4 regions of the Paenibacillus sp. TAB_01 genome follow, and region 3 is predicted to be linked to each of the others. Evidence: riboswitches for the same ligand, from Rfam matches in the RefSeq annotation. Region 3 holds a riboswitch; each other region holds the start of a gene.
What was found. Region 3 has a riboswitch for cyclic di-AMP ahead of ACHHV8_RS31260 (ubiquitin-like domain-containing protein). Riboswitches for the same ligand answer to the same signal wherever they lie in the genome.
Positions count from the first base shown of each region.

Region 1: it holds a riboswitch for cyclic di-AMP, as region 3 does, so the genes downstream of both, ACHHV8_RS01375 (hypothetical protein) here and ACHHV8_RS31260 (ubiquitin-like domain-containing protein) in region 3, are expected to answer to the same signal.
Region 2: it holds a riboswitch for cyclic di-AMP, as region 3 does, so the genes downstream of both, ACHHV8_RS24575 (CAP domain-containing protein) here and ACHHV8_RS31260 (ubiquitin-like domain-containing protein) in region 3, are expected to answer to the same signal.
Region 4: it holds a riboswitch for cyclic di-AMP, as region 3 does, so the genes downstream of both, ACHHV8_RS15725 (hypothetical protein) here and ACHHV8_RS31260 (ubiquitin-like domain-containing protein) in region 3, are expected to answer to the same signal.

Region 1 covers NZ_JBIFNP010000001.1:280,238-286,155, reverse strand. Annotated here, with positions in the region: partial or broken gene kdpA (potassium-transporting ATPase subunit KdpA) at 1-1,337, opposite strand, end outside; gene kdpF (K(+)-transporting ATPase subunit F) at 1,397-1,474, opposite strand; gene ACHHV8_RS01375 (hypothetical protein) at 1,621-2,031, opposite strand; cyclic di-AMP (ydaO/yuaA leader) riboswitch at 2,230-2,431, opposite strand; cyclic di-AMP (ydaO/yuaA leader) riboswitch at 2,556-2,751, opposite strand; cyclic di-AMP (ydaO/yuaA leader) riboswitch at 3,083-3,257, shown strand; gene ACHHV8_RS01370 (hypothetical protein) at 3,557-3,850, shown strand; gene corA (magnesium/cobalt transporter CorA) at 3,853-4,803, opposite strand; gene ACHHV8_RS01360 (Cof-type HAD-IIB family hydrolase) at 4,985-5,785, shown strand.
Region 2 covers NZ_JBIFNP010000001.1:5,047,697-5,053,614, reverse strand. Annotated here, with positions in the region: gene ACHHV8_RS24580 (hypothetical protein) at 1-677, shown strand, start outside; gene ACHHV8_RS24575 (CAP domain-containing protein) at 820-1,632, opposite strand; cyclic di-AMP (ydaO/yuaA leader) riboswitch at 1,638-1,776, opposite strand; gene ACHHV8_RS24570 (hydroxyacid dehydrogenase) at 1,862-2,848, shown strand; gene ACHHV8_RS24565 (aldose 1-epimerase) at 2,895-3,911, opposite strand; gene ACHHV8_RS24560 (cache domain-containing protein) at 4,149-5,504, shown strand; gene ACHHV8_RS24555 (PAS domain S-box protein) at 5,479-5,918, shown strand, end outside.
Region 3 covers NZ_JBIFNP010000001.1:6,395,473-6,401,390, reverse strand. Annotated here, with positions in the region: partial or broken gene ACHHV8_RS31270 (HD domain-containing protein) at 1-282, shown strand, start outside; partial or broken gene ACHHV8_RS31265 (TatD family hydrolase) at 365-1,131, shown strand; cyclic di-AMP (ydaO/yuaA leader) riboswitch at 1,356-1,557, shown strand; partial or broken gene ACHHV8_RS31260 (ubiquitin-like domain-containing protein) at 1,988-3,126, shown strand; gene rnmV (ribonuclease M5) at 3,265-3,810, shown strand; gene rsmA (16S rRNA (adenine(1518)-N(6)/adenine(1519)-N(6))-dimethyltransferase RsmA) at 3,814-4,716, shown strand; gene yabG (sporulation peptidase YabG) at 4,798-5,664, shown strand; gene veg (biofilm formation stimulator Veg) at 5,852-5,918, shown strand, end outside.
Region 4 covers NZ_JBIFNP010000001.1:3,275,419-3,281,336, forward strand. Annotated here, with positions in the region: gene ACHHV8_RS15715 (GerAB/ArcD/ProY family transporter) at 1-934, opposite strand, end outside; gene ACHHV8_RS15720 (hypothetical protein) at 931-1,182, opposite strand; gene ACHHV8_RS15725 (hypothetical protein) at 1,292-1,714, opposite strand; cyclic di-AMP (ydaO/yuaA leader) riboswitch at 1,806-1,968, opposite strand; gene ACHHV8_RS15730 (phytanoyl-CoA dioxygenase family protein) at 2,044-2,673, opposite strand; gene ACHHV8_RS36805 (phytanoyl-CoA dioxygenase family protein) at 2,648-2,950, opposite strand; gene ACHHV8_RS15740 (ectoine synthase) at 2,982-3,362, opposite strand; gene ectB (diaminobutyrate--2-oxoglutarate transaminase) at 3,378-4,682, opposite strand; gene ectA (diaminobutyrate acetyltransferase) at 4,710-5,219, opposite strand; gene ehuA (ectoine/hydroxyectoine ABC transporter ATP-binding protein EhuA) at 5,275-5,918, opposite strand, start outside.

The DNA of each region.
Region 1 (5,918 bases), 6.1 Mb from region 3:
GTAATTGCCGCCTTGCCCAAATCCGCAGCCAGGGCGAACGCTGTCGGAGCCAAAATGATCAGCGGATGCGCCAAAATCGCAATAGCGATAAGCTTCATCTCGCGGGCTTCAATCTTCCGCCCGAGAAATTCAGGCGTCCGCCCTACCATTAAACCGGCCAGGAATACGCCGAGGATAGCGTACATTAGCATATTTACCAAACCAACGCCCTTACCGCCGAACACGCAGTTCAGCATCATCAGCGCCAGTGGTGTCAGCCCGCCAAGCGGTGTCAGCGTGTCGTGCATATTATTGACGGAGCCGGTTGTCGCCGCGGTCGTGACCGTTGTAAACAGCGCCGACTGGGCGATGCCGAAGCGGACCTCTTTTCCCTCCATGCTGCCCCCGGCCGCATCGATACCCAGCTTGTTCAGAACCGGGTTTCCATTCAGCTCGGAGGTGTATACCAGCGATAGGAACACGACGAACAAGAGCATCATGGACGAGAAGATCACCCATCCCTGCCTGCGGTTTTTGGCAAATAAGCCGTATGTGTAAGGAAGCGCCGCGGAGAGCGTCCACATCGATAAAATTTCAATTACGTTAGTCAGGCCGCTCGGATTCTCAAAAGGATGCGCCGAGTTCACGCCGAAAAATCCGCCGCCGTTCGTGCCCAAATGCTTGATGGATTCCAATGAGGCGACCGGACCGATTGCTATTTGCTGCTCGGCGCCTTCCAGTGTAGAAACGGAAAGTAACGGCTGCAGCGTTTGCGGTACCTTCAAGGCTACAAGCACCATGGTAACGATGAAAGCCAGCGGGAAAAACACCCGCGTATGCGCTTTGACGAAATCTTCGAAGAAGTTGCCGATCGTCTGGCCTTTGCTCGTAATGCCTCTGACAAAAGCAATCGCAACCGAAAAGCCGGTCGCCGCCGAGGTAAACATCATCATCGTGATGACCGCCATTTGGGAGAAATAGGACAGCCCCGTTTCTCCACTGTAATGCTGCAGATTCGTGTTCGTCATAAAGCTGATTACCGTATTGAACGTCAGTGTCTCTTCCATGCTGCCGATGCCGTTCGGATTGAGCGGCAGTCTATTTTGCAGTCGAAGAATCAAATAACTAAGCACAACCAGAACCACGTTCGTTATAATGAAGCTGAGCGCATACGTTTTCCAGGTCATACCGCGGCGCTCCTTCAGCCCGATCAACGCAAAAATCGGCTTTTCTGCGAAAGCGAACCATCTGTCAGTCCAGTTCGCTTCATTGGAAAACACGTGATATAAGTAAGTTCCCACCGGTTTGACCAGCAAAAGAATAATCGCAATCACGATGATTATTTGTAACGTGCCCATGGGTGAAGCCCCTTTCTCCAGGCTGGCCTAAGCCAAGCTTGATTCGCATCCTATCCTAGTTAAAATTTCTCCGGGTAAATCAAAGCGTAAGCCAAATAGATAAACAGAAATAGAGTGACAAGACTAATGACTATCATTTGGTACCGCCTCCCGTATCCTCTATCACACGCTCGCAAAATGCGGTAAATCCGCTGTAGATTCCATAACAAACGGCCAGCAGTAACACCATATAGAGATCCAGCATGCTTGATTCTCCCTCCATTCCAAGCTCGAAAATACCCCGTTATTCCACAAGAGTCTGGAGCAAAAAAGGAATTTCATCGCTATTGCTATGAATAACATAGTTAGCTCCCAGCCCTCTGTAAACTAAACGCGGGTGATTGGTATGCGTGATAACATAAATCGGATTCGCCGTCCAGCGCCTGCACATTTGAATATACCGGCAGCACAGGTTAAAGCTGTTTTCGAACAAAAATACCCTTCCTACCTGAAATGCCGGTGCAGTCCAATTTAATTGTTCAGTAGTATCTACCAACAGAAAATGTTTTACACCTAACTTCGCCAACCGGCTTTGTTCCTTTTTATTGTTCACCATAACGGCAAAGGGCAGCTGATGGAACAAAAGCTGGCGGATAAAAGCCTCTCCCGTTGGATTTGGTGCAGATACTAGAGTCAGCTCCTGCGAATCCTCCACGATATTCTCCTCCTCCTTGACAAAAGAGAAGGCAGCCGATTTCTCCGAAAACGATGCCTGCCAAACGGCTCCGAAAAGCCGATGATGGCCACGCCGTACTTCCCCGGGCAGCAAAAAAGAAGCCTGCGGAAAGAGAAGAACTCTTCCCGCGGGCTTCTTCAGGCACAGTTATAGAAACCATGCCCTGCCGCGACAATCGTTGCCTCTCCCGATACGCTTACGAGGTTAGCTGTCGGATTCGGGCGTGAGAGTCGCCCTACCTGCGGATACGGCCAAACGCCGCATGCTCAGGATTCACCCCATGGCGCACGATAGTACAGACCGATAAACCGGCTGATCGAATCGGCATCCGTTGGTTCCCCCGTTCCTTTTCCATTCAAGGACTCAGCGAAAAACTGCAAAAATTAACATAAGAAAAACCACAGAGGCCTAAGCCCTGTGGTCGAATTTATCCGATCACAAGCTTCATCATCCTCTCTCCTTAGCAGCCCGCCCGAAGGAATGAACCGGTTCATTCCTTCGGGGCCTGCTCTATCAACGCTGACGAGGTTAGCTGTCGGATTCGGGCGGTGAGAGTCGCCCTACCTGCAGATGCGCCGAAAGGCCCATCGTCAGGATTCACCCCAAGCCATGAAATCAACGGCTCTCACACCGTGAAGACATTGGCTTTGTTGGGTCCCCCGTTTTCCTGGCGAACAGGAAATTAAGCGATCAGAATTGGAAACTTTGTTTGAATCATGAGTTGTATCTTACGCCGGCCGAATAAAACTGTAAATAAAACCCGCGCTTCATTTAGAGTGAAAACAGGCATTTAATCGATTGAAATGAATTCAGATCTCGTTTTTTCTCTATCTTACTCCTTATCGCTCTTGAATACGAAGATATGGCAAGAAAACAAGCTTTCTCTAGAAATCATGCCGTAAGGAAATGAAACCCTCACTTGATTTCGTTTTCATTTAGATATACAGCGAAAATCATGCGAATTTCGCTCCCTATTGAAGTTTACAGACATTGCGTAACGGTGTAGGATTCACATCAACAACTTCATATTTGCTGCAAAACGCTTTGTTCCCGCTAAGGGAAACGGGGGACCCAACCGAAGCCATCTTCATTGAAGACAGCTTCAGGGGTGAATCCTGCCGGAGCTTCCATACGAGCCTCCGCAGGTAGGGCACTCTCAAGCCCGAATCCGACAGCTAACCTCGTAAGCGATTGAGAGAGAACACCTTTACCGTGCTTCGTTACGGCATCGTCCGCCACATCCGTAGAAGCCCGCGAGTAGAGTTTCTCTGCTCCCCGGGCTTTTTTTGCTTGTCTCCAATGAAAAAACTCATTTGATGAGGAGTGCAGCCACTGATGATGAAGCTGACCGAAACGTATAGTCAACCGATCGACCTGCTCCTAAACTGCAAAATCGGCTCGATGGAAATATATCAATTTGAAGGCCGCTTATTAAATGAAGAAGTATCGGGGATGACCGGGAGCCGGATTTGGGGCTTATTTAAAATTTCCGGCGGCGGGAGCAATGGCTGGGGAGAATATAGTTTACCCGCCGGGGACAAAAGAATCGACCTGGTACATTGGTCATTCCGTATTTATGAAGCTGAAAGGCCGCTCCCTTCCCGAAGCACTTCAGCAGGCTCGTACGTGCCGTGACGATTGGGGGCGGGAACGCTGCGAGCTGGCCGAGACCGCTTTGCTCGATTTAGCGCTGCAGCTCCGGTACTCGGAGGCCCAGGCGCCTTCCATGCGGATGAAGCACCTTGCGCTGGAGAGGGCTTGTTTGATCGAACAAGCCCAGTCGTATTTTTCTTTCTAGACTTAATCGAACCAGCCCTTGCGGCGGAACCAGGTATACATGCCGAACCCGATCGCGAACATCATCAGAAGTGCGGCAAAGTATCCCCACTGCCATCGCAGCTCCGGCATATGGTCGAAATTCATGCCGTATATGCCGGCGATAAAGGTCAGCGGCATGAATATGGTCGTTATAACGGTCAACGTTTTCATAATGGTGTTCATCCGGTTCGAGTTCAGGGAAATATAGCTGTCCCTCATATCCGCCGTCACCTCGCGGTTGGAGTCGTTAATTTCCGACAGCTTGAGCAGGTGATCGTAAATATCCGTAAAATAAACCAGCTGATCCTTAAGGCCGTCCATCCGGTCCGAATTGATGACACGGTACAGCAGATCGCGCATCGGCACGATCGTTCTCCGGAGCTTCAGCAGCTTCGCCCGGATTTCGAAGATTTCATTCATTAGAATATGAATGGGCTCTTCTTTGCCTTTCGTTTCAATTTCGTTCAGCTGGTCCTCAATCTGGTAAACGCTTGGAAAATATTCATCGACCAGCTTGTCCATGACAAGGTAGGCGCAGTACACATGCCCTCTCTCGCGAAGGCTGGGCTGCGTCTCCACTCTCGACCAAGCCTCATCAATTTCACGGGAACGGTTAAAATGGAACGTAACGATAAAATGGGTGCCCCAGAACAGATCGATTTCTTCTGCCGCCAAGGTCTGCGCATTCATCGCATGAAGGACAAAAAAATGCACGCCCTCGTAATGATCCACCTTCGGCCTCTGCAGCAGCTGACAGCAGTCCTCGATCGCAAGCGGATGAAACTGGAAATGGGTTTCCAGACGCTTGGCTTCTTCCTCCGTCGGCTGGTCAAAATCGACCCAATACCACTTCACCTTCAGACTGAGCAAATCGCCGAGCGTGGCATTATCGATCAGCCTGTTATCATGGTCTACCGCTATGACCCGGATCATCGCGCTCTCTCCTTTGAACCCCTGCTTTGAAACTAGTGTTCCAAATTTTGCCCTTCCTTATGAGGGAATAATGGAACGGCTGCCAATAAATTCGCACGATCGGCGGAGCGCCATTGTTCTTCCCCAAAACCCGGCATTCAAGTATAATGGGAGCCGTAGACACAATACGGGAGTGGATATCATGTATAAAATGCTGGCGATCGACATTGACGATACGCTTATTAATGATGACAAAGAAGTGACGGAAGGAACGAAGCAGGCGTTGGCCGAAGCGCTGGCGCACGGCATTACCGTCACGCTGGCTACAGGGCGTATGTACGCATCGGCGAAGCAGATGGCTTCCCAGCTTCAGCTGAATGTGCCGCTCATCACGTACAACGGCTCGCTCGTGAAAAACTCGGAGGACGGCCGTGTTCTGTACGAGCAGTCGGTTCCGCCGGAAGCGGCTCATCTGATCTTCGATTACTGCGAGCGGCACGGATTGCATCTGCAGCTTTATATTGACGACATCCTATATGTCAAAGAGGATAACGATAAAATCAGGGACTATGCCGCCCTGTCCAAAATCCCTTATACGGTGTACCCGGATTTCCGGAAGCTCGCGGATCAGCCCTCGACCAAAATGCTCATCATCGACGATCCGGCCAAGCTGGATGAAGTCGGCCTCGAGCTGCGCAATCTGATTGTCGGCCAGGTGCATATTACGAAGTCGAAGCCGCATTTTCTCGAAATCATTCACCATGAAGGCACGAAGGGCGATGCGCTGCGGTATTTGGCAGCCAAATTCGGCTACGACATGTCCGAGGTCATCGCGATCGGCGACGGCTCCAACGACCGTGAAATGCTGGAAGCCGCCGGACTTGGCGTGGCTATGGGAAACGCGTCCCCGGCGCTCAAGGCAATTGCTAATTACGTCACCCTGAGCAACAACGAAGACGGCGTGAAGCACGTGGTCGATAAATTTGTACTGCAGACGATTTAAGCGGTAACGGTACCGGCGGCACGAGCAGCGAGCAGAACGTCCCTCCCGGCTGGCTGGCACCCGATGAACAAGTGGAGAAGGGTCAGAGCTTACGCCCTGATGACAGAAAATTAACGTCGTCCGCGAACGGCGA
Region 2 (5,918 bases), 1.3 Mb from region 3:
CCTTTGTCGCTAAGGAAAAGGGTCTTCGTGAGCTGCTGTCGGGCTATGATCCGGCGGCTGCAGAGCGGTTAGGGGAGGAGGCGCTGCTTCAAGCGCTGCGGCCCTATTTTCCGGGCACCTCTTGTTCTACGGACTGCCGCGCTGTAGCCAATTGGGTCGGCGTCCTCTCCGCAGAGCCTGACTATTACGAGAAGGTCATTCTGCAGACCGTCGAAGCGTTTGACCGGATGGACGATGAGCCGCTTACGGAGGAGCAGATGATGATTTGCGTGTCCGGCTTCATGTCGAATCCCTCAAGCCGCTGGAGAGGGTGGTCCCATATGAAGGGCTTCGATAAAGAGAAACCGGAGAAGCTGAAGCTGCATGGCATGGGCTATCCGCTGGCATCGGAATTTTTCCGCAATTTAGGGTGGAACGGCTTCAAGCCTGACCGGCATATCAAGCGCCTGTTCGCCTATTGGTACGACGTAGATCAGATGATTCCGGAAGCGGACATTCGCTTTTACACGGATCGGATCGGCAGCCAGAACAAAGAATTGACGGATAACATCCGCTATTCCCTGATCGGGCATAAGGTTTCGCCGGAAGGCGTCAGATTTTCCGAGGTAGACCATCTGCTGTGGGCGCTCGGGGCTTACGTCATGAAGAAAGGAAAAGAGCAGCCGCTTGGCTCGTAAAATAAAATAGGCGGAGTAACACGCATAGTGTGTGCCTCCTATCATAAACTATACCTATAAACGCAGCAAAGAGGCCGACCCGCGCAGTACGGGGTCAGCCTCTTCTTGAATACATCGATTTTTGCAAAGCAGGGATATCCGCTTAATTTGCGATAAATTCTTGAACCCATTCGCCGTTGTAGTAAGCAACGCCGATTTTAGTATAATTCGGGCTCAAAATATTTTCACGATGACCTTGGCTGTTCATCCAGGCTGTCATAACCTCTTGCGGGTTACGCTGGCCTTTCGCGATATTTTCGCCGGCATAGGTGTAAGAAATACCGAACGATTTCATCATGTCGAACGGAGAACCGTAGGTCGGGGATGTATGGTCAAAATAATTGTTCGTATACATGTCTTTGGCCTTCACCAGCGCGACATTCGTCAAAGAGCTGTCGCTTGTCAGCGGTTTAAGACCTGCTTTTGTACGCTCTTGATTTACCAGATCCACCACTTGCCTTGCATAGGAAGCGGAGTCGCTGCTTGTTGTTCCTGTTCCTGCATTATTTTGCGTATTTCCGCTGTTCGAACCATTGCCGCTTGTGCTGCCCGCAGGCGTTCCCTGGTTGGAGCTGGAGCTGCCGCCAGCTGTATTGCCGGATGGCGTTCCGCTGTTCGTATGACCCGGTGCCGTGGAAGCTTGTCCTTTTCCGCTTGCAGGCTTGCCGTTGTTGTAGCCGGTGCTGCCTTGGAACGGATACTTCAGTACGGTTGCTCCCCAATAAACATTGGCATTGGACAGATTCAAGCTGCCTTTCAGCAGAGTCGAAAGATCTACGCCATATTTCTGCGCAATCGCATTGACATTGTCACTATTTATAGTAACAACAGCTGGAGCAGCGGACGCCGCACCTACGCTGAGTACGGGAGCGAGCACGAGTGCACCTGTAATAACGAATTTTTGTAAACGATTCAAAACGATCCTCTCCTTTTTTCGGCCTGCGAGGTTAGCTGACGGATTCGGGTCAAAGAGCAAGCACCCGGTCACTAATACGTGACTTCACCCCATGGTAGGATGGTTCCCCCACGCTTCCTTGGGAAGCTTCGGCCTGGCTTATTTTTTTGCCCTCTTATTCTATCACTAGTTTTGATAGATTTCATGACACAAAGTCTTCCAATTCGAAAAGAGCAAGGAGGTTTGCAGTATGGGGAAGCCAAAAATTTTACAAATTTTATCCATGTACCATGAGGCCGGAGAAGCGATTTTGCGGCAGGGAGCGGAGGTGGTGGTGACGCAGGAAACGGACGAGGCACGTTTATGCGGGCTGGTGAAGGACGTAGAGGCGATCGTTCTTCGCGCTCCCGCCCGGATGACACGAGCCGTTCTGGATGCGGCTCCGAAGCTGAAGGTGGTTTCAGGAGCGGGTGTGGGGCTGGATAATATCGATGTCGGTTACGCTACGCTCAAACGGATTCCGGTGCTGCACGCCCCGGCGGTCAACAGCGTATCGACGGCGGAGCATACGGTTGCGCTGCTCCTCGCTTTAAGCAAATCGCTGATTCCTTTTCACAGCGAAATGAGCAGGGGAAACTATAATTCCCGCATGCTGATTCCTTCGATAGAAGTAAAAGGAAAGCAGGCGGGGCTGATCGGGTTCGGCAGTATAGCGAGGGAGGTGGCCAAGCGGCTTCGCTTCGGTCTGGACATGAAAGTGGCCGCCTGGGTGCGCAGCTATGATGAGGCTAAGCACGGCCAGGCGGCCAAAGAACTGGAGGTCGAGATGACGACCGACCTGGATCGATTGCTGTCGTCATCGGATTTCGTATCCATACATATTCCGCTGAATGCAGCGACGCGCGGAAGCATCGGCAGGCCGCAATTGGAGCGGATGAAGCCGAGCGCTTTTCTGATCAACACCGCCCGCGGCGGAGTATTGGTCCAGGACGACTTGATCGCAGCTTTAAAGTCCAAGCGGATTGCGGGCGCCGCCCTGGATGTCTTCGACCCGGAGCCGCCGCCTGCGGAGCTGGAGCTGCTGCGGCTGCCCCATGTTATCGTCACGCCGCATGTCGGAGGGACGACAACGGAGTCCAACTACGTGATGGCTACAACCGTCGCCCGTCAGGTGCTGGACGCGCTGGCAGGCAGGAAGCCTGCTTATATCGCCAATCCCCAGATATGGCCCTCTTAATCCTCCAAGCTCTGCCGCTTATAGCAGGCTGCCGGTAACGATACAATCAGGCATTCCGTTTGGTTACGGTATACAGGCGGCTCGTTTCTTCCCAAATCTCGCCGGGCTCGAGAGAGAACAGACCGATCTCATCCGCCGGAAGCTTGGACATTGGCGCGTTCACCAGACTGACCTGCGGCTCGGGGCAGAAGAAGCCTTCCGTCGCGTTGTTATTCCAAATCATCCACTGCTTGTAGGAGGTACCGACATCGTATACGAGGGTTACCTCATTGCGGTTGTCGGTCAGCTCCATCCGGTTGCGGCCGTTTTGCGGCTCGGATGTGTAATGATTGTCCATAGGCTCGAAGAACGGGGACAGGCCGCCTTGTTTCATCAATTGCTCGTCCGCTGTCAACGGCTGGAATTCGCCTGTCGGCAGCATCCGCTCGTTCAGCGCCCAACGATTGCCGATCGTCATTTTAAACGTGTAGTCGCCCGCCGTACTGTTGGCAGCGAAGGGAGCGTTAATTGACGTATGGAATGCGAGCAGGCAGGGCATAGTATCCTCTCCGTCGTTGCGGATGAACAGCTGCTGGTGCAGTCCGTATTCATTCAGCGTGTAACGAAGCTTGACCGTGAAGGAGTGCGGAAGGAAGGCATGCACCGGATGGCCCGGCTGCACTTTCTGAACCAGCGTGACGAAGCTGTCCCGCTCATCCGCTCCGAATTGCTCGACAGTCCATGGAATGTTATGTAAAAAGCCATGCAGATGATTTCCTGTGCTGGGCTCATTGACCGGAAATTGATATACTTTGCCGTTCCATGGAAAATGGCCGTCTTCATACCGGTTAGGCGGAAACAGGAAAGGAATGCCGTGAATGATAGGCTTTTCTTTGAACGACTGCATTTCTTCCGGGGCAGGCTCATGCAAAAAACGGAATTGGCGAACGTTGTCGCGGAAAGCGATCAAATTCGCTCCGATAGCAGGCAGAACGATCGCTTCATACCGGTCCGCCTGCAGATAGACGGCTTGCTCCCCTTGATAATCGGCTTCATAGGCTTTGGGTGCGGTTGTTGTGCTCATAGCTTCTCCTCCTGAGACTAGTAAATGGCAAGATAACCCTACATATTATAGCATGGAAACGCCATCAAACCTATGGCGTCCTAAGGGATAAGCCGATAGACCCAGGAGGATTTAAGGGAAATATGTCGAATTTTGCGTCAAAATGTGGGATTACGGTCGTACTAGGCGTATAATAGGATTGACAAGAAATGGCTGTTCAGTCCATCCGTTGTCCTGATCAAAAGATGGAGGGGGTCAATGAAGGGGTCTCTGCGCGTAAAAATCATGATGTTATTTGTTGCGGCGGCAAGCTTGGCACTATCCTTGGCGGGGGTGAGCAGCTATCAGACGGCCAAGACTCCGGTTCTTCAGTCACGGCAGGCTCATGCGCAGCTTATGATGCAGAAGCAGTCGCAGGCGCTATCCGCCTGGTTGAGCGAACGGCTTGCGGAGCTCAGCCTGCTGAGCCGTACGGAAATGATCCGTTTCGGCAGCGATGAAGCCAGGCTCGATTATTTGAAGCAGGAGCTTGTGCGGACCGGGGGCCATTATGTTTCGTTCGGCCTAAGCGACCTGGACGGCAGGCTTCTACAGGTGAACGGAGCGGATTTCGGTATTGCGGCGGATCCTTCCTTTGCCGGTAACGGGAGTGGCTCCGACGTCGCTTCGAATCCTTTTACCGTCGCATTCGCTCAGCAGCAGCCGGTCATTGCCATTCAGGTACCGGTTTATGACGACGGTTTTCAAATCCATGAAATACTGCACGCATACGTGTTAGCGGAGCAGGCGGTTGAACGGTTTGCCGGGGAAAAAAGCGCCCCGGACGACGATAGCTTCGTCCTGTTTCAGGAGGATGGAAATATTTTGTACCCTAACCCTCCCGACCGCAAGGACAAGACCTATTTGAATATCGGAGATGCCCGCTCCCCTTATCAAAGCATTGCGTCCGATTATCCGGAGCATTCATCCGGGCTGGCCGAGACGAAGCTCGAGGGGCAAACGCACTTCATCGCGTATTCCGAGGTGCCTGGCACCGACTGGTATCTGGCTGCGGATCTTCCCGAAAAGGCGCTCGGGGAGCCGCTTCGGAGGCTGCTCTGGAAGACAATTCTCACGATGACGCTGACCGGAGCCGCGCTCGCCGTTATCATGCTCGTTATTATGAATTATATGTTAAAGCGATTGCGTCGAATTCTAAACATAACGGAACGTGCGGCGGGCGGCAGCCTAAGGGTGGAGGCTGCAGATTCCCCATCCCAAGATGAAATCGGGGCTTTGGCACAATCCGTCGATGATATGGTCGGCAGGCTGAGTCCGATGATCGAGCGTCTGAATGCCATCCTTAATCAGAATGATTATGCGGTTATTGTCGTCGATCCCGGCTACAAGGTCACATACTTCAACCGGACGGCGGAGAAGATTCTCGGCTATGCGGCGGAAGAGGTTCTTTATAAAAAAACGTTGTTCTTATGGCACGACGAGCAGGAGCTGTTCAAACGGGCCGAGCGTCTATCGATCGAGCTTGGCGAACGCGTGCCGCCGGATATATCGGTTTTTATGACAAAGCCGCTTCGGCCTAATCCGGAGGATGATCAATCGAACCTTCATCCATAAGAACGGAGCGCGTTTTCCCGTCAGTTTGAGCATTAGCCCCATGCGCGATTCGAACGGCCTTGTGACGGGCTTTGTCGGCATTGCCCGCGATATCAGCGATTATAAGCAGGCTGAAGAAACGCGCAACCGGCTGCTCAGCATCCTGGATGCGGCGAAGGATTTAATCGCTTCCGTAGATGACAGAGGCCGTATTTTTTATATGAATCCCGCAGGGATGGAACTCTTGGGTATCGATGAGCTGAGAGAGGATACCCGGAATACGAAGCAGTATTTCGACAGCTTCGAGCTCGCTCAATTCGTTGCAGGGCTGGAGCATGTGTCCAAAAAGGGTTACTGGGAGCACGAAACGGTCGTCCGCACCCGCAGAGGAGAGCAGATTCCGATGTCCACCATTCTGGTGGCTCATAAGGACAA
Region 3 (5,918 bases):
GCGCCATGCCGGCTGGGATCCCGCTTTTTATGCGGAAATTGATTTTCCTTCCGATCTTTCGTATGATGTTTACCGTCCGGGCAATCATGACGAAAAACTGCCGATTCTGCTTCAGGATCAAAAGGGAACCTTGACAGAAATTTCCAAAAAATCGGAAATTGTCAGATCCATCAGCGGGATCCATATGGGCAAGTATCACCTGTATTTCCCCGAAGAGCTGCTCCAGGTTGATTCCGACCTGCTCGGTTCCAGGATTTGCGCAAGCTGCTGCGATTAGAATAACGGAGGCTGGCCGCGGCCAATCCGATTAACATTGTCATTCCAAATCTACATATATTAGGTAAAAAGGAGAATTCTCCCTCTTATGCTGACCGATACTCACACGCACCTGAACGCCCCTCAATTCGATGAAGATCGACAAGCCGTCATTGAACGCGCGCTTGAGAGCGGAATCAGTCGAATCATCAATGTCGGATTTAATCGAGAAACGATACCAAGCTCCATTGCCTTGGCCGAGCAGTATGACTTTATTTATTCGACCGTAGGCTGGCACCCCCAGGATGCCAAAGATATGACACCGGAGGACCTGGCCTGGATCGAACAGCTGTGCTCACATGAGAAAGTCGTAGCCATTGGCGAGATCGGACTCGATTATTATTGGGATACGTCGCCTAAAGACATGCAGCACCGTGTGTTCCGCGAGCAAATCCGACTTGCCCGAAAGGTCGGGCTGCCGATCGTCATTCATAACCGCGACGCCCATCAGGACATTATCCAAATTCTCCGCGAAGAGAAGGCCAGTGAAGTCGGCGGCGTCATGCATTGCTTCTCCGGCAGCTGGGAAACGGCCAAGCTGTGCCTCGATATGAACTTTTATATTTCCTTCGGGGGCCTGTCACCTTTAAGAATGCCAGGCAGCCCAAAGAGGTGCTCGAGAAGGTGCCGATGGATCGCCTGCTGATCGAAACCGATGCGCCCTATTTAACCCCTCACCCGTTTCGGGGGAAGCGTAATGAAACCGCATATGTGAAATTAGTCGCAGAAACCGCTGCTGAAATCAAGGGGTTAACCTTGGAGGAGCTGGCTCACGCGACGACGCAAAATGCAGTTACATTGTTCGGTTTACGGTAACCTCCTTTGGGGGTCGGGACAGCCCTAATTTCATCGTTTTCGTGATAATTGAAGAAAAAGGGTCGAAAACGTACAAAGGGCGAGGAGAAAGATGGTTTTTATGGATAATTTGCTTTAAAAAATCCGATTTCAATGAAAAATCGTCCTTTTTTGCCGAGTTTGTATACTTTACAAGTTTATAGCCGACAGCGTAAACTCAATATTAACTTAATACGATTACCAATTTTCCATTTTCGCTGAGTTTCCGAATGGGAAACGGGGGAACCGCACAGCGGCCTGTCATAGGAGTCTATAAGACTAAGGTCGCATTTTCTGGGGTGAATCTTTGAATGAGGTTATTGTGTTCACAAAGACCTGTGTTCAAGTAGGGCGACTCTCAAGTCCGAATCCGTCAGCTAACCTCGTAAGCGTTAAGAGAGAGGTAACGATTGTCGTGTGCTTTATTTCATTCAGGTGAAATAAATAAAAGTCACGGGAAGAGTCCTCTTTCCGCTGACTTTTTTTGTGTTCTCCCGTATTTACGATATTCGTCCGACTACAATAGAGCTGCTGTATGAACAGGAGGTGTAGGCCGGCACGCAGGAAGCACGATATGGATCGAAAGGTTGCAGCCCTTTAGTTTATTAGTTGATTCGTAAAGCTATAAGTTAGGTCACACCAGCTTATGGCTGAGCATCAATTTGGACAAATGCACACCGTCTAAAGCCCGAGCTTCGGAAACAGCTTGCTTTTATAAGCGAGCAGGACGGAGGAGCCGTTTATCCTCGACGAACAAGATTGCAAAACTTAACCATAGTCGCGTCAGATCTGTCATGCGCAACACTCGACGGCGGGGCTTTGAAGGATGACCGAACAAGTGGGAGCTATTCAACACGAGCAACCCCATGTAAGACGATCATCCAGCATGTCCTTCGCATTGCGATGGAAGCATGAAAACTTGCGTTTGATTTCGATCATAGGTATTATTTCAATCGCGATGACTTTCATGTTTATGATGATGTTATACGGAACGGCTGCCAAGAAGGTGACCGTTGTTGTGAACGGAAAGGAAACCGTTGTAACGACCAAACAATGGGTTCTGCAGCGTTTACTGGATGAGCAAGGAGTAACTGTAGGGGAACATGATCGTCTCTCTGCAGCGCTGGATACGAAGGTGAAGTCGGGGACCGCATCACCATTGACCAGGCGAAACCGGTTCAGCTTACGGCTGACGGCGAAACGAAAACCTTTTATACCATAGGCACGACCGTTGGTCATGCGTTAAAGGACTTAAACATACCGGTAAGTGAACTGGATAAGATCAGTCCGGCCGTAGAGCAGCCGCTGCCCGATAATGGTACGATTCAGATCGTCCGAGTCAAGCAAGAGACCGAAGAGGTAACGGAACCGATTGCTTATGATGTAGTGAAAAAGAACGATCCGCAGTTACTTAAAGGCAAAGAGCAGGTCGTACAAGAAGGCCAAGCAGGGGTAGTCTTAAAAAAGAAAGAAAAACGGTTTGAGGACGGCAAGCTTGTTTCGGAACAGGTTGTCGATCAGAAGGTGCAATCAGCAAGCATTAACAAGGTTATAGCCGTAGGGACGAAGAATCCCGTTGTAGCGTTATCTTCCTCTTCGCCTTCTCTTCAGCAGTTAACGAAGAGCGGTGTATCGTTTGGTGTCAAGCAAGTTATTAACAACGTCAAATTGACGGCTTATTCGGCAGGTGTCTCCTCTACCGGAAAAGGTAGCGAGCATCCGCAATACGGACTTACGTCCACGGGTACGAGAGTAACGGAAGGTCGGACGATTGCAGTGGATCCCAAGGTGGTTCCTCTAGGTTGGTGGGTTTATATTGACGGGCTCGGTTTCCGCAGAGCGGAGGATACCGGCAGCGCGGTCAAGGGCAACGTTATCGATGTGTATTTCGACAGCAACGATTATGCGAACCGATTTGGCACGAAGCGCGGTTATACCGTATACGTCATTGGGCCGACAAAGCCTGCAGCGGACTAAGGGCCTGTAATTTGGGCAGACTCATAATATATAGCGGTGTGAAAAAGAAGAGGGCTCCCTCTTCTTTTTTCTGTTAGAATAGAAGGCATGGTTTGGCGCATGAAGGATGCAAGCTGGTAGTGAAAGAAGGAGAGCCGAATGATTAAAGAAATCATCGTCGTCGAGGGCAAGGATGATACGACGGCGATCAAGCGGGCGGTGGAGGCGGAAACGATTGAAACGGGCGGCTCCGCCATCAACAAAGAAATCATTAAGCGCATCAAGCTGGCGCAGCAGCGCAGAGGCGTTATCGTATTTACAGACCCGGATCATGCCGGCGAAAGGATCCGGAAGATCATCTCCGCCCAGGTGCCGGGCTGCAAGCATGCGTTTCTGACGCAGGAGGAAGCGACGAGCAAGGGCGATATCGGCGTGGAGAATGCTTCCCCGGAGACGATCCGCAAAGCGCTTGCCAATCTGCGGACAGACTATGTAGCGGCGGAATCCGATATCGCGATGGAGGATTTGATCGCAGCGGGCTTGATCGTGCATCCGCAGGCTGCCGCGAGACGGCTGGTGATGGGCAAGCTGCTCGGGATAGGCTATTGTAACGGCAAGCAATTTTTTAACCGCTGCCGCATGTTTCGGATTTCCAAGGAAGAATTTGCGGCCGCTTGGCAGCAACTTGAACATAAAGAGGGGTAAGGTATGGAGAAAATGCAGACAGGCATGACGGAGGATATTGCATCCCCCAAGAGAACGAAGGAACTGCTTCAAAGGCACGGCTTGGTGTTGAAAAAGAGCTTGGGTCAGAACTTCCTGATCGACCCCAATATCCTGAACAAAATCGTCAGTGCCGCAGGGCTGGACGCCACGAAGGGGGCGCTGGAGATCGGTCCCGGCATCGGTGCGCTGACACAGCAGCTCGCGAAGCAGGCGGCCCGGGTCGTCGCGATCGAAATCGACCAGCGGCTGCTGCCGCTGCTGGAGGAGACGCTGGACGGTTACCCGAACGCAAGTGTCGTCCACGGGGACGTGCTGAAGGTCGAGCTGCGGCCGCTGTTCGAGCAGCAATTTGCCGATGTGAGCGGAGTCAGCGTTGTAGCCAACCTTCCTTACTACATCACGACCCCGATTATTATGAAGCTGTTAGAAGAGAAGCTGCCGCTTGAGAATATCGTGGTGATGATTCAGAAGGAAGTGGCCGACCGGATGTCGGCCAAGCCCGGAGGCAAGGAATACGGCAGTCTGAGTATTGCGGTGCAGTATTACTGCGAGCCGGAGATCGTTACGATCGTGCCGCATACGGTCTTCGTGCCTCAGCCTAACGTCGATTCGGCGGTCATTAAGCTGAAGGTGCGTAAAGGGCCTCCTGTCGAGGTGGAGGATGAGGCGTTCTTCTTTGACGTAGTACAGGCTGCGTTCGTGCAGCGACGGAAGACGATCTATAACAACCTGGCTTCCCGGTTTTTTACAAAGGAGACGAAGCAGCAGCTCGAGCCTATACTCCAGGAAGCGGGAATTGAGCCCTCGCGGCGCGGAGAGACCGTGTCGATTCAAGAATACGCTTTGCTGAGCAAATGTCTGGCAAAGGCTCTAGGGCGCTCCTAGACGCCAGAGGCTGCAAAATGGGCAGATTCAATCACCAAATGCCCATACCGGCCATAGGATACACGAGGAGGCGATATGGCCATGAAACAGGGAGACCTGGTCACTCGTAGATCTTATGGTGGTGACATCATTTTTAAAATTCAGGAAGTGCAGCGGCAGCACGCGGTTCTGCGGGGAGTGGATTACCGTTTGCTGGCCGACGCCCCTTTAAATGACCTTAGCGCAGCATCGGTAGATCCGTATTCTTACGCTTACGGAGCGGAGCCTCCGTGGATGGATACACTGCGCAAAACAGAGCTTCATCATTCGATGACCCTTCCCCAGTACCCTGGGGATGAATCAGTTCCGGTGTTCTTCGATATGCCGGGAAAGGTGCTTCACTTGGACGGAGATCCCGCTTATTTGCGTAAATGCATGAATCTGTACGGGGAACTGCGGGTTCCGGTCGAAGGATTCTATGTAGCTGAAGCCAACATGGCGGAGGCTTTGTACCGTCTTCTGCCTCAGGTCAAACCCGATATCGTGGTGATTACCGGGCACGACGGGATTTTGAAGCACCGGCGTAACGATGAGATGTATACGAGTCCGCTGGGGAGCTACAAAAATTCACATCACTTTGCCAATGCGGTCCGGGTTGCGAGGCAGTACGAGAAAAACCGGGATACGCTGACCGTCATAGCGGGAGCGTGCCAATCCCACTTCGAAGCGTTGATGCAGGCTGGGGCGAATTATGCCAGTTCCCCGGCCCGCGTGCTGATTCACGCGCTGGATCCTCTGTGTGTGGCGGTCAAGGTTGCCTTTACCCCGATCAAAGACACGGTGAACATTGTAGATGTAATCGGGCTGACGCACAGCGGTCTGGAGGGCCTCGGCGGTGTCGAATCGCGCGGCAGTTTCCGGCGGGGCGTTCCCAAAATTCAAAAAGTTATGCATGCAGAAGCGCCTTAGGGCGCTTTTGTTTATGTAATTTCGACAAATTTGTGAACGGACATAGACTATTTAGGGCTGGAAGGCTTGGCAATTAAGGAAATATTCCGTTGACAAGGGGTTTGCGAGGCTGATATAATATTTGGCCTAATTTGACATACTACCTTTATTGCGTTATAATCTATAAGGAAAGAGGTGGTAGTAGTCAATGGCTAAAAATTCGCTATTGGATATCAAACGCAGTTTGGAACCTCATGTCGGAAAAAATATTATGT
Region 4 (5,918 bases), 3.1 Mb from region 3:
CTATGAAGCAGGCGAAAGGAAGAATATAGCTGAAGCTGGCTTCGCGGAACACATACGATGCCGTCTTGGCGCTTGCATACAGAAAGACGGAGCATTTCACAAGCACGCTGAAAATCGTAATCATGGATACCAGAGCGTCCATTCGAGTGATGAAGTCACCGATTTTGATGAGCCGCGCAGCATCCAGCAAGGGAAATGCGGAGAATTTTTCGAATTCCATCCCAAGCGACCATACCTGAAGCAGGTCGGAGAGGGTCAGCACGATGCCGGCTGTTATAATTACGGCCAAGCCGAGCTTCCTGAACTGGACAGGATTGCCTAATCCCGGGCTCAGCACCAGAAAAACAATGGTTTCGCCATAAGGAAACCATAAGGTGGCGCTAAAGCATTCTTTGATTAAAGGAAGCATGCCCTTGGACAGAAAAGGAAGCGTCCGTTCCAGCGCAAGCGATCCGCTCATGGCCAGCAGCAGACCCAGCAGGATGAAGAAAAGAATGATTAGCGCCACCATCACTTCGGAAAGCCGTCCCAATGTTTTCATGCCGCCGCTTGCTGCGTAAGCGATAATCAGAATAAACAGCAGAACTACAATTTGCGGAGGGGTTTCACGCAGCAAGGTCGTCATGACTAACTCCAGCATATCTCTTACGTTTCTAGCGGCAATGTAGAGAAAATAAACGGCATAGCAAACCGCAAGCGTGCGGCCAAGCGTCTTCCCCCATGCCGATGTAAGCAGACCCAGAAAGCCATTTCGCCTTTGAAGCGAGAATAAAGCCGTGTACAACAGGAATAAGAGGATGGCAGGAAGCAGCGAAATAAGCTCAACCAGCCATACATCCGGTACCAATTTCGGTGTCCCGAAAATAATGGCGGTGCCTAATAAACAAATAAGCATCAGCGTGTAGCTCTGCATCGAGGTAAGCTTGCCGGTCATAGCTTTGTCCTCTTGCCGGTCGCCCCCGTCTTCGTACGCTGCCGTACAGATTTCCTGCCGCGGAAATCCTTTATAAGCGCTGCAAGGAAAGCCCCTGCGACAAACAAATAATTTTCCATATTGTTATTGACGCCAAAACCTAGCCGCTTCAATGCAGAGCCGAAAACCTCGTGATAGACCCTCATATCGAGAAAGGCCAGAAGCAGCAGCGTGATTAGAGTAACGCAAAGCAGCCCGATACTTGTCAATAGGAAAGCCTCTTCTCCTGTGTAATATCCATATTTTGCACGGAATAATCGGGGAATATGTAGAACCTAAAGAAGCCGCTGGATAAGCGGCTTCTTTAGGTTGCTATCGTCAGGGCAGCAGAAAGGAAACTTCATTATTATTTATATAAGTAAGCTGATCTGCTCCAAGTCCTCTGTAGGTTACTCTGGAGATGTCCCGCTTAGTGATGACATGGATAGACTGGGGATTCCAGCTTCTGCAAATCTGTATGTAACGGCAGCATAGGTTAAAGCTGAGTTCAAATAAATAGACTTTGCCGATCCGTATGCCCGGCGGCGTCCACGTGCTTTCGTCTTCCGTATCGACCATCAGAATCTTGTCGACCCCCATGGCCTCCAGCCGTTTTCTGCCGTAATTGTTATTTGTCATCGCATAATAGCGATGGCCGCGTTCCCTCAGTAAATGGATGAATTCCTTCCCTGCCCGATTCGGTGCGGATACTAAAATATATTCCGCCGTGTCAATTTGCGGTTTAACGTTCAAACAGCTCAATGCGGCTTCTCCTCCTCTTTGAGGTCGCAGGTTTAGCACACGCGATAGCCTGTCAGCATCATAAAGATGCAGTCTCTGCCGCCTGCCCTGCCCCTCTCCAAATGTACGCTTACGAGGTTAGCTGTCGGATTCGGACGCGAGAATCGCCCTACCCGGCTCGTGCCGGGATTCACCCCACCAAGGATGCTTGCCGCATCCGTTGTTATGGTTCCCCCGCTCCTGCAGCTTCCGGCAGGATTCAGCGATCGATTTCATAGGCTTCTTGGTCTTCAACTGCGACGCCGAGAAGCAGGACCGCCATCATCAGGGGTCCTGCTGTCATCCGGTGTTTAAGGGCGCGAGGCGATAAATTCAGGCCTCGGCTTTTTGCCCGAGTAAGGCGAGATCAGTTTATTATGGACACTATTGTACACGATGAACACATTGCTGCGCGGGTCCGGTGTAATGTTGCTGTTGGAGCCGTGCATCAGGTTGCAGTCAAACAGAAGGACAGAGCCGGCTTTACCTACAGGAGCTGTAATGCCTCCGTGCCGCACCAAATATTTGAGGCTTTCCTGGTCCGGTACCCCATATTCCTGACGGCGCAGCGACGACTTGTAATTCTCATCCGGCGTTTCACCGACGCAGGAAACAAACATGCGGTGAGAACCGGGTACGACCATCAGCGGGCCGTTGTTCGCATGATTATCCTCCAGAGCGATTGAGCAGCTGAGCGCCCGCATGCGTGGCATTCCGTCCTCCACATGCCAGGTTTCAAAATCCGAGTGCCAATAAAATTCTTTGCCGGTAAAGCCTTGCTTGAAATTGATTCTCGATTGATGAATGTAAGTCTCGCTGCCGAGAATTTGTCCGACGATGGCCTGGAGGCTCGGATGCGCCGCCATCTGCTTAAATACCTCATCATCCCGATGGACCGCGAAGATAGAGCGGATCTCATCGCCTCCCGGCTCTCGAATCACCTCCGGCTTCTGAAGGTGCCTGACTTTGCCGCCACAGGCGCGCCAGTTCCTGCTTCCAGAACTGAACCTGCTTCTCATCGAAGAATGATTCCAGGAACAGATAACCGTTCTCCTCGTAAAAACTCAGCTGACGTTCATCAATAACGGACTGATGGATCGAATGATTGTACACAACCGGATCTTCCCTCGCGATCAGCTTAGGCTCCGGATAGATTCTGGAAGGATAGGCATCCGCTGCCCCTGACCTGTTCAATGTAATTTGCTCCTTTTGCGCCATATGCTGCATTCCCCTCTCCCCATGGTTTGGTTTAGCCTAATGGATACGTGCCTTCGGCATCATGCACTTCCCGCCCTGTGGTGGGAGGATTAAATACGCAGATCATCCGCATTTGACTTTTTCCCCGCAACAGATGCTTCTCGTGCCCGTCCAACACGTACAGCGTTCCGGGCTGAATCGGATAAACAGTGCCGGTGGCGAGCACCTCAATTTCCCCTTCGCCTTCAATGCAGTACACAGCCTCCACATGGTGCTTATACCAGATTTCCGTCTCTGTTCCCGCTTTGATCGTCGTGTCATGCAGCGAGAAGCCAACTCCGTCATCCTTCACCAGCAGTCTTGTGCTTGCCCAGGTTTCAGTGTCTACGTCATACTCGGTGTTTAGTAAATCGTTTACATGTCTGACAATCATCGTATGCTGCCTCCTTTATCGTGAATTCAAGCCCGCTCCCAGCTCGGACGCTATTTCCTTCAAGCATTGCTCCAATATGTCAAGGCCCTTTTGAAGGCCGGCTCGATCAATCGTCAGAGGCGGCATAATTTTGGCCACCTCGCTGTCGGTACCTGAGGTTTCCATAATAAGGCCTTTGGAGAAGGCGCGTTCGCACACTTGTTCCGCCAGACCGCCGATGTCAAAAGCAATGCCCTGCATAAGCCCTCTGCCTCTGACCTGTCCCTTAAGCTGGGGATAAGACGCGGTCATGCCATGGAGACGGCGGTTCAGCATATCGCCTTTATCCGTTATTTCCTTCGTGAATTCATTGTTTTCCCAATAACGCAGCGCTTCGGCCGCCGTAATAAAGGCCAGATTGTTGCCGCGGAAGGTGCCGTTGTGCTCGCCCGGCTCCCAAATATCCAACTCGGGCCGAATCAGCGTCAAAGCCATCGGCAAGCCATACCCGCCGATCGATTTGGACAGGCATACGATGTCCGGGGTAATGCCCGATGCCTCGAAGCTGAAGAAGGTTCCCGTTCTTCCGCAGCCCATCTGCACATCGTCCACAATAAGTACGATTTCATGCTTTCTGCACAGCTTTTCCAAACGCCGCAGCCATTCCGCACGGGCCACGTTGATACCGCCTTCTCCCTGAATCGTCTCAACAATAATGGCGGCAGGCAGAGCGACGCCGCTTCCCGAATCTTGAATATAATTTTCCATATAATCGATGGTATGAATATCGTCTCCCATGTACCCGTCATACGGCATGGATACCGCGTGATGCAGGGGAACCCCCGCGCCGCTGCGCTTGAATTTATTGCCTGTTACCGATAAGGCGCCCAGCGTCATGCCGTGGAACGCATTCGTAAATCCGATGACCGTCGAACGTCCGGTCAATTTACGGGCCAGCTTCAGAGCGCTTTCAACCGAATTGGCCCCTGTCGGGCCGGGAAATTGAATTTTATACGACAGGCCTCTGGGCTTTAGAATCACTTGGTGAAACAACTCCAGAAACTGCTCCTTCGCCTCCGTAGCCATATCCAGGCTGTGAGTGACGCCGTCGTTTTGAATGTATTGCAGCAGCTTTTGCTTCAGCACCGTGTTGTTATGACCGTAATTCAGCGCACCGGCGCCTGCGAAGAAATCGATATATTCCGCTCCGGCCGCATCCCACAGCTTGTAGCCCTTGGCTTTAGTAAATACCGTCGGAAAAGACCGGCAGTAGCTGCGCACCTCCGATTCCAATGTCTCGAATACATGCAGCGACGGTTTTCCCGGGTTCATAACTTTCATTCAAGCATTCCTCCCCTTATTCCATTGTCATTGCCTATGCGTGATGGGCCCGATTCGAACCAGCGGTTCCTCCTCATGCCCTGCTCCTGGAAACAGCTGCGGTGCGAAGCCCTCCGTGATGACCTTCGCCGCCCCCATGCTCTTTGCAAATTTGTCAAACAAGCGGTGCGAGGCCGTATTGCTTCTCGAAATGGTCGTTTCGATAAAGCGGACCTGCCGGCATCGGCTGCTTTCCATCAGCTTGGTCAGCAGCTGCTCGGCAATTCCTTTTCCTCGGTGCGCGGCCGACACCGCAATTTGCCATATAAACAGCACCTCCGGATGGGACGGATGAAGGAAGGCGGTCACAAAACCCGCCTTCTCCCCTTGGATTTCTGCGATCAGGCAGGTGTCGGAGAAGTACTCGCACAGCATGATATAGCAATACGCCGAATTCACATCCAGACGGCCGCTGTCTGACGCCAGCTGCCATAAAGATGCGCCGTCCCCGGCTTTCGTTGTTCGAATAAGACAAGCGCCGGACTGTAAAGAAACCATTCTTATCCCCCCATTTGATTCGGCCGATGTCCATGCCCGGAGGCTTCCGTGTCGGTCATCGGCCGGTTTGCCTGAAGCGGCTTAGGAAAGCTTGAAGCCTCGGGCTTTGCGGATTCTCGAAGATTTGTTCCGGCGTGCCCTGCTCGATGATCGAGCCGCCGTCGGTGAACAAAATCCGGTCGGCAATCTCGCGCGCAAAGTCCATTTCGTGCGTAATGAGCAGCATAGCCATATCGCCCTGCGCTGCAAGATCCTTGATGACCGTCAGCACCTCGCCTACCAGCTCCGGATCTAACGCCGAGGTCGCTTCATCAAACAGCATCACCTTCGGCTGCATGACGACAGCTCTCGCGATCGCCACCCGCTGCTTCTGGCCTCCCGAGAGCCGGGAAGGATACTCTCCGATTTTATCGGCGAGCCCGACCTTCTCCAGCATAAGCACAGCGCGTTCTTCCGCTTCCGCACGGCCCATGCCAAGCACATGGATCAGCCCTTCGGTAACGTTGCGGAGAATCGTCATATGCGGAAACAGATTGAAGTGCTGAAATACCATCCCGATGCTGCTCCGCACTTTGTGCAGATGTTTCTCATTGGCCGGGAGCCATTGCCCCTTCACTTCCCGGTGCCACAGCAGCTCGCCGTTGACTTCGATCGTACCGCTCGTCGGCCGCTCCAGCGTCATTAGCATACGGGCAAGCG